Regions from separate parts of the Nisaea acidiphila genome, predicted to be linked through region 2. Evidence: riboswitches for the same ligand, from Rfam matches in the RefSeq annotation. Region 2 holds a riboswitch; each other region holds the start of a gene.
The links. Region 2 has a riboswitch for thiamine pyrophosphate ahead of NUH88_RS21950 (ABC transporter permease). Riboswitches for the same ligand answer to the same signal wherever they lie in the genome.
Positions count from the first base shown of each region.

Region 1: it holds a riboswitch for thiamine pyrophosphate, as region 2 does, so the genes downstream of both, thiC (phosphomethylpyrimidine synthase ThiC) here and NUH88_RS21950 (ABC transporter permease) in region 2, are expected to answer to the same signal.
Region 3: it holds a riboswitch for thiamine pyrophosphate, as region 2 does, so the genes downstream of both, NUH88_RS03505 (ABC transporter substrate-binding protein) here and NUH88_RS21950 (ABC transporter permease) in region 2, are expected to answer to the same signal.

Region 1 covers NZ_CP102480.1:1,279,728-1,283,860, forward strand. The annotation lists gene thiC (phosphomethylpyrimidine synthase ThiC) at 6-1,820, opposite strand; TPP riboswitch at 1,937-2,057, opposite strand; gene NUH88_RS05925 (methyl-accepting chemotaxis protein) at 2,163-3,875, opposite strand; gene NUH88_RS05930 (amidohydrolase family protein) at 4,065-4,133, opposite strand, start outside.
Region 2 covers NZ_CP102480.1:4,683,505-4,687,637, reverse strand. The annotation lists gene NUH88_RS21955 (NAD(P)-binding domain-containing protein) at 1-1,311, opposite strand, end outside; TPP riboswitch at 1,425-1,528, shown strand; gene NUH88_RS21950 (ABC transporter permease) at 1,578-2,348, shown strand; gene NUH88_RS21945 (ABC transporter substrate-binding protein) at 2,364-3,305, shown strand; gene NUH88_RS21940 (branched-chain amino acid aminotransferase) at 3,353-4,133, opposite strand, start outside.
Region 3 covers NZ_CP102480.1:728,229-732,361, forward strand. The annotation lists gene NUH88_RS03495 (hypothetical protein) at 1-144, opposite strand, end outside; gene NUH88_RS03500 (CHASE2 domain-containing protein) at 141-1,844, opposite strand; TPP riboswitch at 2,070-2,172, shown strand; gene NUH88_RS03505 (ABC transporter substrate-binding protein) at 2,255-3,367, shown strand; gene NUH88_RS03510 (branched-chain amino acid ABC transporter permease) at 3,386-4,133, shown strand, end outside.

The DNA of each region.
Region 1 (4,133 bases), 1.3 Mb from region 2:
CGGCCTCAGCTCTCCCCAACCGGCATGTAAAGATCTCCGCCGGCGCGATATTTCTCCGCCATCGCCGCCATGCCCTCCTTCTGCGCCTCGCCGCGGATCTCGTGACTGATCCGCATGGAGCAGAATTTCGGCCCGCACATGGAGCAGAAATGCGCCAGCTTGTGCGCCTCCTTCGGCAGGGTCTGGTCATGGAAACTGCGCGCCGTTTCCGGGTCGAGGGAGAGGTTGAACTGGTCCTCCCAGCGGAACTCGAAACGGGCCCGGCTGAGGGCGTCGTCGCGCCGTTTCGCCGCCGGATGGCCCTTGGCGAGGTCGGCTGCATGGGCGGCGATCTTGTAGGTGATGACGCCGGTCTTCACGTCGTCCCGGTCGGGCAGGCCGAGATGCTCCTTCGGGGTGACGTAGCAAAGCATCGCGGTGCCGAACCAGCCGATCATCGCCGCCCCGATGCCGGAGGTGATGTGATCGTAGCCGGGCGCGATGTCGGTCGTGAGCGGGCCGAGTGTGTAGAACGGCGCCTCGCCGCAGACCTCGAGCTGCTTCGTCATGTTCTCCCGGATCTTGTGCATCGGGACGTGGCCCGGGCCCTCGATCATCACCTGGCAATCCTTCGCCCAGGCGATCTGCGTCAGCTCGCCGAGGGTCTCCAGCTCGGCGAACTGGGCGGCGTCGTTGGCATCCGCGATGGAGCCCGGACGCAGCCCGTCCCCGAGGGAGAAGGAAACGTCATAGGCGCGGGCGATGTCGCAGATCTCCCCGAAATGCTCGTAGAGGAAGCTCTCGCGGTGATGATGCAGGCACCATTTCGCCATGATCGAGCCGCCGCGGCTGACGATCCCGGTGACCCGGTCCACCGTAAGCGGCACGTGATGCAGGCGCAGGCCCGCATGGATGGTGAAATAGTCGACGCCCTGCTCCGCCTGCTCGACCAGCGTGTCGCGGTAAAGCTCCCAGGTCAGGTCCTCGGCCACGCCGCCAACCTTCTCCAGCGCCTGGTAGAGCGGCACGGTGCCGATCGGGACCGCCGAATTGCGGAGGATCCAGTCGCGGATATTGTGGATGTTCCGCCCGGTGGAGAGATCCATCACCGTGTCGGCGCCCCAGCGCGTGGCCCAGACCATCTTCTCGACCTCCTCCTCCATCGAGGAGGTGACCGCCGAGTTGCCGATATTGGCGTTGATCTTCACCAGAAAGTTCCGGCCGATCGCCATCGGCTCGCTCTCCGGGTGGTTGATGTTGGCCGGGATGATCGCCCGCCCGCGCGCCACCTCGTCGCGCACGAACTCGGGCGTGACGAAATCAGGGATCGAGGCGCCGAAACTCTCCCCATCACGCTCCAGGGACTCGCGCGCCAGCGCCTCCTTCGCGGCGGCACGGCCAAGATTTTCGCGGATCGCGACGAACTCCATCTCGGGCGTCACGATCCCGGCCCGCGCATAGGCGAGCTGGGTCACCGCCTTGCCGCCGGTGGCCCGGCGCGGCGCATAACGGACCGGGAATTCCGGTGTCAGCCGGGTTCCCTCGGCGAAACCGTTATCCATCGCCTGCACGCGGCGCCCGTCATAGCCCTCTGTATCCCCGCGCACCGCGATCCAGTCCTCGCGCAGCCTAGGCAGACCTTTTGCGATCTCGATATCCGTCGCCGGGTCGCTGTAGGGGCCGGACGAGTCATAGACCGTCAGCGGCGGCTCGCCGGCACTCGGATGGACCGCGATTTCGCGCATCGGCACACGGATATCGGGATGCAGCGTGCCGGGCACGTGGATCTTGCGGGACGCGGGCAGCGCACCGGTGGTCACTTTCGGATGGATGGCATTCATGGGCTCGGAGCCTCCTCAGCTCGCTCGGGCGTTGGAGACCCAGTTCGCGGAGTGAGGGGCTTTGGCTTCGGGTGTTTCGAGGGTCTGCCCCTGTCCGTCCGCACTCATGCAAGAGTGCCCCGAAGCGCGCACCGTCCCTACGCCAGTATGAACTGGATCAGGTTCGTCGGGTCATTGCGCTGCTCCGGAGAGCCAGCAATATCTCAGCCCCTTGTCGGGACCCCCCGGGTGATAAGGCGATGATGGGAGGCGGCACGGCGCTTTGTCAATCCGTACCCCGGACAGGAAAAAGGGCGGCCGCAAATGCGGCCGCCCATCAGGCTGTTGAATGTTCCGTCCGCGTCAGCCGCGGATGCCCGCGAGGAAACGCTGGATCTCGGCCTTGAGCTGCTCCGATTTCTCGGAGAGCGCCACGGACTCGGTCTCGATCCGGTGGGCCAGATCGCCGGTCGTCTGGGTCGCGCCGGAGACCTCCTGGATATTACCCGTCACCTGCGTGGTGCCGGCCGAGGCCTCTTCCACGTTTCGGGCGATTTCCTGGGTCGCGGCGGTCTGCTGCTCGACCGCGGCGGCGATGGCGGCAGCGATCGAGTCCACCTGCTCGATGGTCTGGGTGATGGCGCCGATGGCGGTCACCGATTCCTGCGTCGAGGACTGGATGCCCTGGATCTGCGCCGAGATCTCCTCGGTCGCGCTCGCCGTCTGGCTCGCCAGGTTCTTCACCTCGGAGGCCACGACCGCGAAGCCCTTGCCCGCCTCGCCGGCCCGCGCCGCCTCGATGGTGGCGTTAAGGGCCAGCAGGTTGGTCTGCTCCGCGATGTCGGTGATGAGACCGACCACCTCGCCGATCTTCTGCGCCGCCTCGGCAAGCCCCTGGACCTTGTTGTTGGTCTCCGCCGCCTCGCGGACCGCGCCGGACGCGACATTTGAGGCCTGCGCGACCTGACGGCCGATCTCGGTGATGGAGGCGCTCAACTCCTCCGTCGCCGAGGCAACGGTCTGGATATTGCGGGAAGCGTCCTCGGAAGCGGTGACGACGATCCCGGCCTTCGCCTTGCTGTCCTCGGCGGTGCTGGACATCTCCCGGGCGGAGCGGCTGAATTCCTGCAGCGCGCCGGAAACCTGATCGACCGTGCCGCCGACCGATGCCTCGAACTCTTCCGCCGTGCGGCTCATCATCTGCCGCTTCTCGGCTTCGGAGCGTTGCTCGTCCTGCACCCGCTGCTCGGCGATGCGCTGGGTCTCGAGAGAAGCGGATTTGAACATCTCCACCGCCTTTGCGAGGTCCCCGATATCGTCCTTGCGGTCGAGATAGGGCACGGCGACGTCAAGCTCGTTGGAGGAGAGGCGCTGGATCACGCCGCGCAGGACCGGGAACGGCTTCATAAGGCGTCCGATCAGCAGAACGGAAATCGCGACGGCGATCACCGCCAGCACGGCCATGACGCTGAGCAGGCTAACCCTCAGTTCCTTTTCGATCTGCTCGATCGCGCTACGCCCAACGCCGACATAAAGAATTCCGACGACCTTGGTCTTGTCTTCGGCGGAGAAGATCGGCTGATAGAGCGTGAAATATTCCTTGCCGAGAATGGTCGCGAGGCCGCGATAGGTCTCACCCTTCATGATCACCGAATAGACCTTGCCGGTCTTGCCGAGCGGCGTGCCTATGGCGCGGCTGCCGTCATTCTTTTTGATGTTGGTGGTGCGGCGCCAGAAATCCTCGCTCTCCGGATCCCAGGCGAAGATGGTTGCCGTCTCGCCGGTCGCGAGTCCGACATCATCGATCGCAGCATGTTCCTCGAAAGCCGGGATCAGGCCTTTCCAGGATACTTCCAAGCTGTCGCTCTTGCGCTCCACGACGAGGTCCGGGTAGCGGTCGCCGAGCATGAGCGCCGCCGTCCGGTAATTACCGGCCTGAGCCGAGGATGCACGGCCTTGAACATAGTCGCCGATCACGAAGATCGCGGATGCGGCGGTGGCCAGCATCGCAACCACGACGAGAACAACCGAGACCGCAGTTACCTTGTTGCGCACGCTGATACTTGAGAACGTCATCTATCTGCCTTTTGCAAGAGAGCCGAAGCTTCTATCACACCGAATTGGCGAGCAAACTAGACGATCAATATTAACCAATAATTACCAAATCTTGCTCGATGCGTTGATTTTGCAGGCCAAATTAACCATAAATTAATTGTGTTAATTTGACGCCGGGGGCTTCAATCTGCCCGCAGGCGCGCCGCGATGTTATTGCTCGGGCGCTATGGGCCACGGCTCGAAACCGTAGAGTTCCTCGGGGTTGCGCAGCAGAATGCG
Region 2 (4,133 bases):
CGCATTGATCGAAGAACCGGAGGGGCCGAAGCTGACGGTCGCGCCGAAGGTGAAAAGCCGCACATGGCTGAGCCACGGCGCAGTGCCGGGGACGCGTTCCTGAAAGGCAAACGTGGAATCGAGATAAGGGTAACGCCCCAGTCTCGGGTTTTCCTCGGACGCCGGCGGATGGAAACGGTCGCGCCAGAGCGCCGCATTCGCCGCGATATCGGAAAATTCGGGAAGCGCGGGAAGGTCGATGTCGAAGCCGGTACCGACGATCAGGTAGTCGGCCTCGAAGGTCTGTCCCGGCGTCTCGATCTCAACCCCGCCGCCCGCAGCGCGGCAGGAGAGCCACGGCGCCCCCGTCAACAGCTCGAACGCCTCGTGCTTCGCCACCCTTTCCCAGGTTTCACGCGGGAATGCTTCGCGCAGTGTCAGAAGGTGGTTCATGAAGCGCCAGCGCCAGGAATCGTCAAGCTCGGCGAAATGCCCGAGGAATCCGGGAAACGACAGCCATTTAAAGGGCTGCACCCTCTGAAGATCCTCACGCCGGCAGCAGACGGTGACCCGCGCCGCGCCCGCCTCCAGAGCCATGGCCGCATTGTCGAATGCGGATGCGCCGGCGCCCAGTACAGCGACCCGACGTCCTTTCAAGCTCTCGAAATCGATGTTCGCGGAGGCGTGTGCCCAATAGCTTCTGTCAAGCGCCGCGACCTCTTCCGGCGTCCACCATTTGCCGGGCGTCTCGATACCGGTCGCGACGACGATCTTGCGCGCGAGCACGGATTCCCTTGCGCCGGAGGCCATATCCACGAGTTCCGCTGCAACCAGATCACCAAAATCCGACGGCGAGATCCGTTCCGCCGAGATCCCGTTTTCAATACGGATATCAAGCGCCCGCCTCAGCCAGAGGAGATATGAGGCCCAGTCCTCTTTCGCAATCTTGTTGAGCGCCGACCACTCCGCCTCGCCGTGCTGGGCAACGAACCATGCGCGGAAGGACAGGGACGGGATATCCAGGTCCGGCCCGTTCACCTCCTTCGGAGATCGCAGCGTCGGCATCCGGGCGTAGGTCATCCACGGACCTTCCAGGCCTTCCGGCGCGCGGTCGACGATCCGCACGCGGTCGATACGCGCCCGCTTCAATGCATGGGCAATCGCGAGGCCGCCCTGCTCGCCGCCGATCACCAGGACATCAAGCACCGGGCGTCCGTCCGGTCCGCGCCGCTCCGGAACCCAGTTTCCGTCAGGGTAGGAAATGATCCTCAGATCGTCGCGGACCCGCGCTTCAAGTGCATCCAGTCCTATGGCCGGTCCGGCGTCGCTCACATGACCTCCGCGAGAAAATCGGTACTGGTTATCTTAGGTAGCGCGCTTTCGTTCCCTCATCCAGAGGCGCGCGCTTCACCCGCTTGCCATGTCGGAAAAGCTCACTCATTATCGGGTCCGTTCAGGGGAGCCGCACCGGCGGCTGAGAGGTTCCATAAGGAACGACCCTTAACCTGATCCGGGTAATGCCGGCGGAGGGAGAGCCAGATGTCCATCGGCGTTAGGCCGCACGTTTCAGCATATCGGTATCCCAGTCGGTCCACGACATGGCGATGATCCGCGCCATCGTAATCGCGGCCGGACTGCTGATGCTCTGGCAGGGCGTCGTCAGCCTCAGCGGCACGCCGCCCTACATCCTCCCGGGACCGGCACTCGTCGCCGAAGCTCTCTGGCAGAGTTCCCACCTCATTCTGCCGCACGCCGCAACGACGCTTGCCGAGATTCTCCTTGGGCTCGGCATCGGTACGCTCTTCGGTGCCGCGGCGGCGCTCTCACTGAGCTGGTCGGCGCGGGTCAGGCCATGGCTGCTTCCGGTACTTGTCATCAGCCAAGCCGTGCCGGTCTTCGCGCTGGCGCCGGTGCTCGTGCTCTGGCTCGGCTACGGAATGGCCTCCAAGGTGGCTATGGCGGCCCTGATCATTTTCTTCCCCGTCACCGCCGCAATGTTCGATGGGCTGCGCCGAACCGACCCGCTCTTCATCGACTGCGCCCGCACGCTCGGCGCGGGGCGTCTCGACCTGCTGCTTCATGTCCGCCTTCCGGCAGCCCTTCCCGCCTTCGCCTCGGGCCTCAGGGTGGCGACGGCGGTCGCGCCGATCGGCGCCGTGGTCGGAGAGTGGGTCGGCTCCAGCTCGGGGCTCGGCTACCTGATGTTGCACGCCAATGCGCGGCTTCAGATCGACCTGATGTTCGCCGCACTCTTTACCCTCTCGATCCTCGCCCTGTCGCTCTACTACGGGGTCGATGTCCTGTTGAGGGCCGCGATGCCCTGGCAGGCCGGCGAAGCCCGGCCGGCCGCAGATACCGCCTATAACTGAACTGGAGGAAACTGAATGTTCACCCGCACCGCCGCGCTCCTCGTCGCGCTTCTTGTCCTGGGATCGGCCCCCGTCAGAGCCGCGGATAAGCTGACGGTCCTGCTCGACTGGTTCGTCAATCCGGATCACGGCCCGCTGATAGTGGCCGAGAACAAAGGCTTCTTTGCCGCGGAGGGTCTCGAGGTGGAGTTGATCGCACCCGCCGATCCGAACGACCCGCCGAAACTGGTCGCGGCTAAGAAGGCGGACATTGCCGTTTCCTATCAGCCGCAGCTGCACATCCAGGCCGCCGAAGGCCTCCCGCTGGTGCGTTTCGGAACCCTGGTGGCGACTCCGCTCAACACCCTGGTGGCGCTTAAGGACGGCCCGGTGAAGACCATCGCGGACCTGAAGGGCCGCAAGGTCGGATTCTCCGTCGGAGGGTTCGAGGATGCGTTGCTCGGCGCCATGCTGAAAAAGCACGGTCTCGCGCTTTCGGACGTCGAGCTGGTGAACGTCAATTTCTCGCTCTCGCCATCGATCATTTCAGGCCAGGTCGATGCGGTGATCGGCGCATTCCGCAATTTCGAACTCAACCAGATGGACATTGTCGGCCAGCCGGGCCGGGCCTTCTTCGTCGAGGAGGAAGGCGTGCCGCCCTATGACGAGCTGATCTATGTCGCGCACCGGGATAGTCTCTCAGACCAGCGCCTCAAGCGCTTTCTTGCTGCGGTGGAAAAGGCGACGCAATATCTCGTGAACCATCCGGGAGAGGCTTGGGAGGCCTTTATCGACGGCCGCAAGGACCTGGACGACGAGTTGAACAAGCGTGCCTGGCGCGACACCCTGCCCCGCTTCGCACTCCGCCCGGCGGCCTTGGATAGCGGGCGCTATCGCCGCTTCGAAGCCTTCATGCGGGAGACCGGTCTTGTGACGAAACCGACCGACGTCACCGCCTACGCGACCGAACTGCAATAGCGATCCATTTCCCCGCGCGTCCGGTACGGGACGCGCGGGGCCATAAATCATTCGGCGGCGGCAGGCACCTGCCGCTCGCTCTCCACGAACTGCATATAGAGCGCACGTGCCCGCTCGAAGACCGGTCCCGGGGTCAGCATCCGGTCCTCGAAGCGGTCGATCGCCTGAATTTTCCCGAAATTGCCGCAGACGATGATCTCTTCCGCTGTCGCGAGATCCTCTGGCGACAGCACCGCTTCCTCGACCGGAATGCCGTCTTGCGTCAGGAGCCTGATCAGACGGCGGCGCGTGATGCCTGAGAGGAACGTTCCATTCGCCGCCGGCGTCTTCGCGACACCGTCCTTCACGATCCAGATGTTCGCCGTCGAGAATTCCGCGACGTTTCCATTCGGATCGAGAAGAACAGGCAGGTCGAAGCCCCGGTCGCGCGCTTCCAAGAGCGCCCGTTGCCCGTTCGGATAGAGGCAGCCCGCCTTTGCGTTCGTAGGCCCTTGGTCGACCGCGCAGCGCCGGAAGCTCGAGAGGCAGGCACCTCCTGCAATAGGATCCGGCAACGGCGCCTCGAAGACGGCAAGCACGAACTCCGTGTCGTTCCCTTCCGGGGCAACGCCCTGGCCCGTCGAGTAGAACATTGGCCGGATGTAATAGTCCCGGTCTGCCGGTAGACGTGCGGCGGCGTCACGGCAGAGACTCTCGATCTCCTTCGCTTCCAGCCCCGGATTGAGCAACATCGCCTTTGCCGAGCGGACCACGCGTTGCGCATGCAAGCCGATATCCGGAAGTGCTCCCTTGATGGCCCTCGCCCCGTCGAAGACCGAGCTTCCGGAC
Region 3 (4,133 bases), 790 kb from region 2:
GGTTTCCGGATTGAACAGGTTCAGCTCCGGCGGGATGATTTTCGATACGCTGGAGGGCATTTTTTCAGCCGCCGCGGCGCTGAGGCTCAAGGTGAGGAAGGCGACGGCAAAGGACGCCTTTCTCAAGACGCGATAAATCGTCATTGAGAGTCTCCAAATGTCTGGCGAAGGGTTCGGCGGTCCGGCGAACGCGCATAGATGCGGACCAATTTGTTCTCGAGCAGGAAAAACCAGTAAGAGCCGGTTGCGCCGCGCACGACGGCGATCAGTCCAAACAGGCCGAGCAGATTGAGCGGCGCCAGGCGGAACGCCCAGATTTGCAGTGCCGCGATCGCGAACAGGGCACTCAGGTAACCGCCATTCGCTGTCAGGAGGACAACGAGACGCCGAAGGATCGGATCGCCACCCGACTTGAGAAAGTGTGTGGTGGAGAAGGAAGTATAGGAATGAACCGCCGCGAAGAGGATGAACACGGCGTAGGAAACCGTCGAGGAGGCAAAAACGAACGGCGGTAGCCCCAGATGCTCGAACGGCGACGGCACGGTGATCTTGGAGCGCAGATAATCCGCCCCGGCCGTGTGGAGGTTCTGAAGCGCCATTGCATGCCGATAGCCTGAAGACACTGGCGGATTGGTCGGGGACTGCACGAAAGCCGACACGGCGGAGAGCGCCTGGCCGTATACGACGTCCTTGCCCTTGATCCGGTCGCCCAGCTCCTTTTCGAAGTCCACCCCACCCTGCACCCCTTCCATCAGCAAATTCGAGACCGAGATGAGCGGCATGTGCGGACAAGGCTCCGCCGCTTCGCTCATGCCTCCGGAGAGCGTTGTCGCCGCCACATCGAGAAAAATATTCGCGGACTGCGGTAGAACTCCTCGGATCGTAGACGAAACTTGTCCGAAGAATGAAAGGCCGGACGGGTCCGATCCGTCCTTTTCAGTGCTCGGATCCGGGTCGTATTTGCAGGAGGTCAGAAAATGATTCCGGTCAGAGCGAATGAGCCCCCACTGGATCTGAAGGGGCTCGGCAAATGCGTCGTCGAAAGAGCCGCCATGAAAACTCTCAAGACAGTCACCCGATTGGGCGCACCGGTCTTTGTAAAGGGCATATGCCGGCGACAGATGTCTGCGTTTGCCGAACTTTGACGCACTGCCTGTGTAGAGAAAGTAGCTGTCCTGCTGGAACGCGTTGACATCAATCTTCGTGAGGACCGGCCGGGTCAACACGTGCAACTCTTCGATTTGCCGGCGGCGCTCCTCGACCGGAACGAAGACCGGTACGGGTTTGCCGGAGACACCGCTCAGATCTCTCGTTTCGCAGTCTAACCCGGCCCGCCCCCCGCCTTCTGTCGAGCGATCCACGACACGCTTCGCCGGGTCTTTATATCGCTCCAGCGTCTTGATCAGGCACGGGAACTTCGCGTCATCTCGACTGTCGACGAAGAGGAAATCGACAAAAACCGCGCGCGGCTCGAACTGAAGAATTCGCTCGAGGACCTTTGCGTGAATGGCATAGGAAACCGGCCATTTCCAGCCCTGCCCTTTCAGATCGGCGTCGTCGATCAGAACAAGCGGGACTTCTTGATCCTTCGGAACGGAAGAATAGAACGGAGCGGAAAAGAGGTTGTAGACCCAGTAGGAATAGCGTGCGCTCACCTCCTTCAAGCCGAAGAGGTCGGTCGCGAAAGCGAGAGATCCGAATGCGAGAGCGATGCCAAGGCGGATGATCCGCTTTTCAAGCCAGTTGGGGTCTTCCGCGACTTTCTTGAGCCGATATCCCGCGAGCTGCTCCCTGATCAGCGCTCCGAATTTCCGGATCCAAGACTTTCTTGAAGCAAGCGCCATACCGTGCGCACCCCTTAACGCGTGAGAATCGCACTCTCCACAATTTTTACGCGACACCAAAGTTAACGAAATTGCTTAAGATCGAAAGAAATTCGATTTTGTTTTTTTGAATATCCATTCTTTATGGAGACGAACTCCAACTGAGGCGTTCGTTCCGGTGGTAGCAATCCCGGGTCTTGTCGTACCGTTCTTGACAAAGCGGAAACCGGTCCGCAGGTTGGACTGATCGTGATGCTGGGGTGTTTCGGGCGTCGTACCGGAACTGAGAGGATACCCATCGAACCTGACCCAGGTAATTCTGGCGCAGGGAGACGTCACCGGACCCGCCGAGCGGACCGTTCGTTGAATCTCCTCTCTCCCCGGCCGTGACTTTCGCCGTTCGAACGAACGGGTCAATTGGAGTGCCGGGAATGTTCCTGAAGAAAACCGCCCTCGTCGTCCTCATCTTTTCCGCCATCGGAACCGCCCGCGCAGAGACCCTGCCCGTACTGGTGCCGATCACCGGCTTCCTCTCGCTGGAAGGCACGGCGCAGCGCAACGGTGCGGTCATGGCCGTCGACATGCTCGGCAAAGAGCTCGGTCTCGAAACCGAAGTGACCGACACCGGCACCTCGCCGGAAGGCGCAGTCACCGCTCTCCGTCGCGCGTTGGGCGGAGCGCCGAGCGCAGCCGTAGCCTCCATGCTGGGGACGCAGATGCTGGCGATGATTCCGGTTGCGGACCGGGCAGGCATGCCGCTGCTGACCGTTTCCGGCACAGCGAAGATCACGGAGCTCGGCAGCGGCAACGTCTTCCGCTTCTTCCCGGGCGACAGCGTGGTCAAGGTCGCGCATGCGAAATATGCGGTCGAGGAACTGGGCGCAAAACGCCCCGCCCTGCTCTACCAGACGACCGCCTACGGGCAGAGCGGCGCGGCGCATTTGAAGAAAACCCTCGCCGAGCTCGGCGCGCCGCTGGTCTTCGAGGAAGGCATCGACATCTCGGTCAAGGACATGCTTCCGGCGCTCACCCGCATGCAGGCCGCAGAGCCCGACATCCTGCTACTGCACCTGCATTCCGGCTCCACCGCGCTCGTCATCCGCCAGGCGCGGGAGACCGGTAATCCGCTGCCGGTGGTGGCCGGGTCCGCCATGCATCAGCCGACCACGGCAGCACTGCTGAATCCGGAACAATTGAAGGGCGTCTGCGCCGAAAGCGCCTCCTCGCCGGTTTCCGAGCAGTCCGGACCGGTCGCGGACTTCACGGCGGCCTACCGCAAGCACTTTGGCACGGAGCCGGACGCATTCGCACTGGCGCAGTATGACGGGACGGCGATGCTGATTGCGGCCAAAAAAGCCGGCGCACAGAGCGCGGACGACGTGCGCGCCTGGCTAGCCGGCAACAGCTATGACGGCCTCGCTATGACCTACAAGTCGGACGGCAAGGGCAATATGGCGCATGACGCGGTGGTGGTTTGCTATGATGGCGCCAGCCGGGTTCCGGCCATCGCCAAGCGCTACGAGAATGTCGACGGCATCCGCTGACGCGGCCATGCTTCCGATATGACCAGCCTCGCCCTCGCGCAGATTCTGCTGAACGGCCTCGCCCTCGGCGCGGCCTATGCCCTGATCGCGCTCGGCTTCGTCATCGTCATCAATGCCGTCGGCGCGGTGAACTTCGCGCAAGGCGAGCTGGTCATGGCAGGCGGCTTTCTCTCCATCGCGCTGGCGCCGTTCGTTGGCGACGCGGCGGGCATTCCCGGCCTGCTCCTCCTGCCTCTGGTCATGGCGCTGATGGGCCTGTTCGGGATCGGATTTGCCCATCTCGCCTATTTCCCGCTGAAGAACCGGCCGCCGGTCGCCGTCTTCGTCAGCACCATCGCCATCGGTCTGGTCCTGCAGCATCTGGCCAACGCCATATTCGGGGCCGCACCGCGGGCGGGACCGCCGCTGATCGCGGGCGACGGCCCGGCGCTCGGCGGCCTTACCCTCTCCCTGCAACAGCTCGCCGTTCTCGCGAGCGCGGCCATTCTCGTCTCCGCAACCGGCCTCTTTCTCGGCAAGACACAGACCGGCCGGCGGATGCGGGCGGTGGCGCAGGACCCGGAAATGGCGGCGGCTATCGGCATCCGCCCGGCGCGAATGATCGCCCTTTCCTTCGCCCTCGCCCTCGCACTCGCGGGGGCTGCGGGCCTGTTGCTCTCGAACCAGTTCTTCGTCAGTCCGAACGACGGCGGGCTCTTCATGCTGAAGGCCTATATCGCGGTCACCATCGGTGGCTGGGGCCGGCTCGACGGCGCCGTGCTCGGCG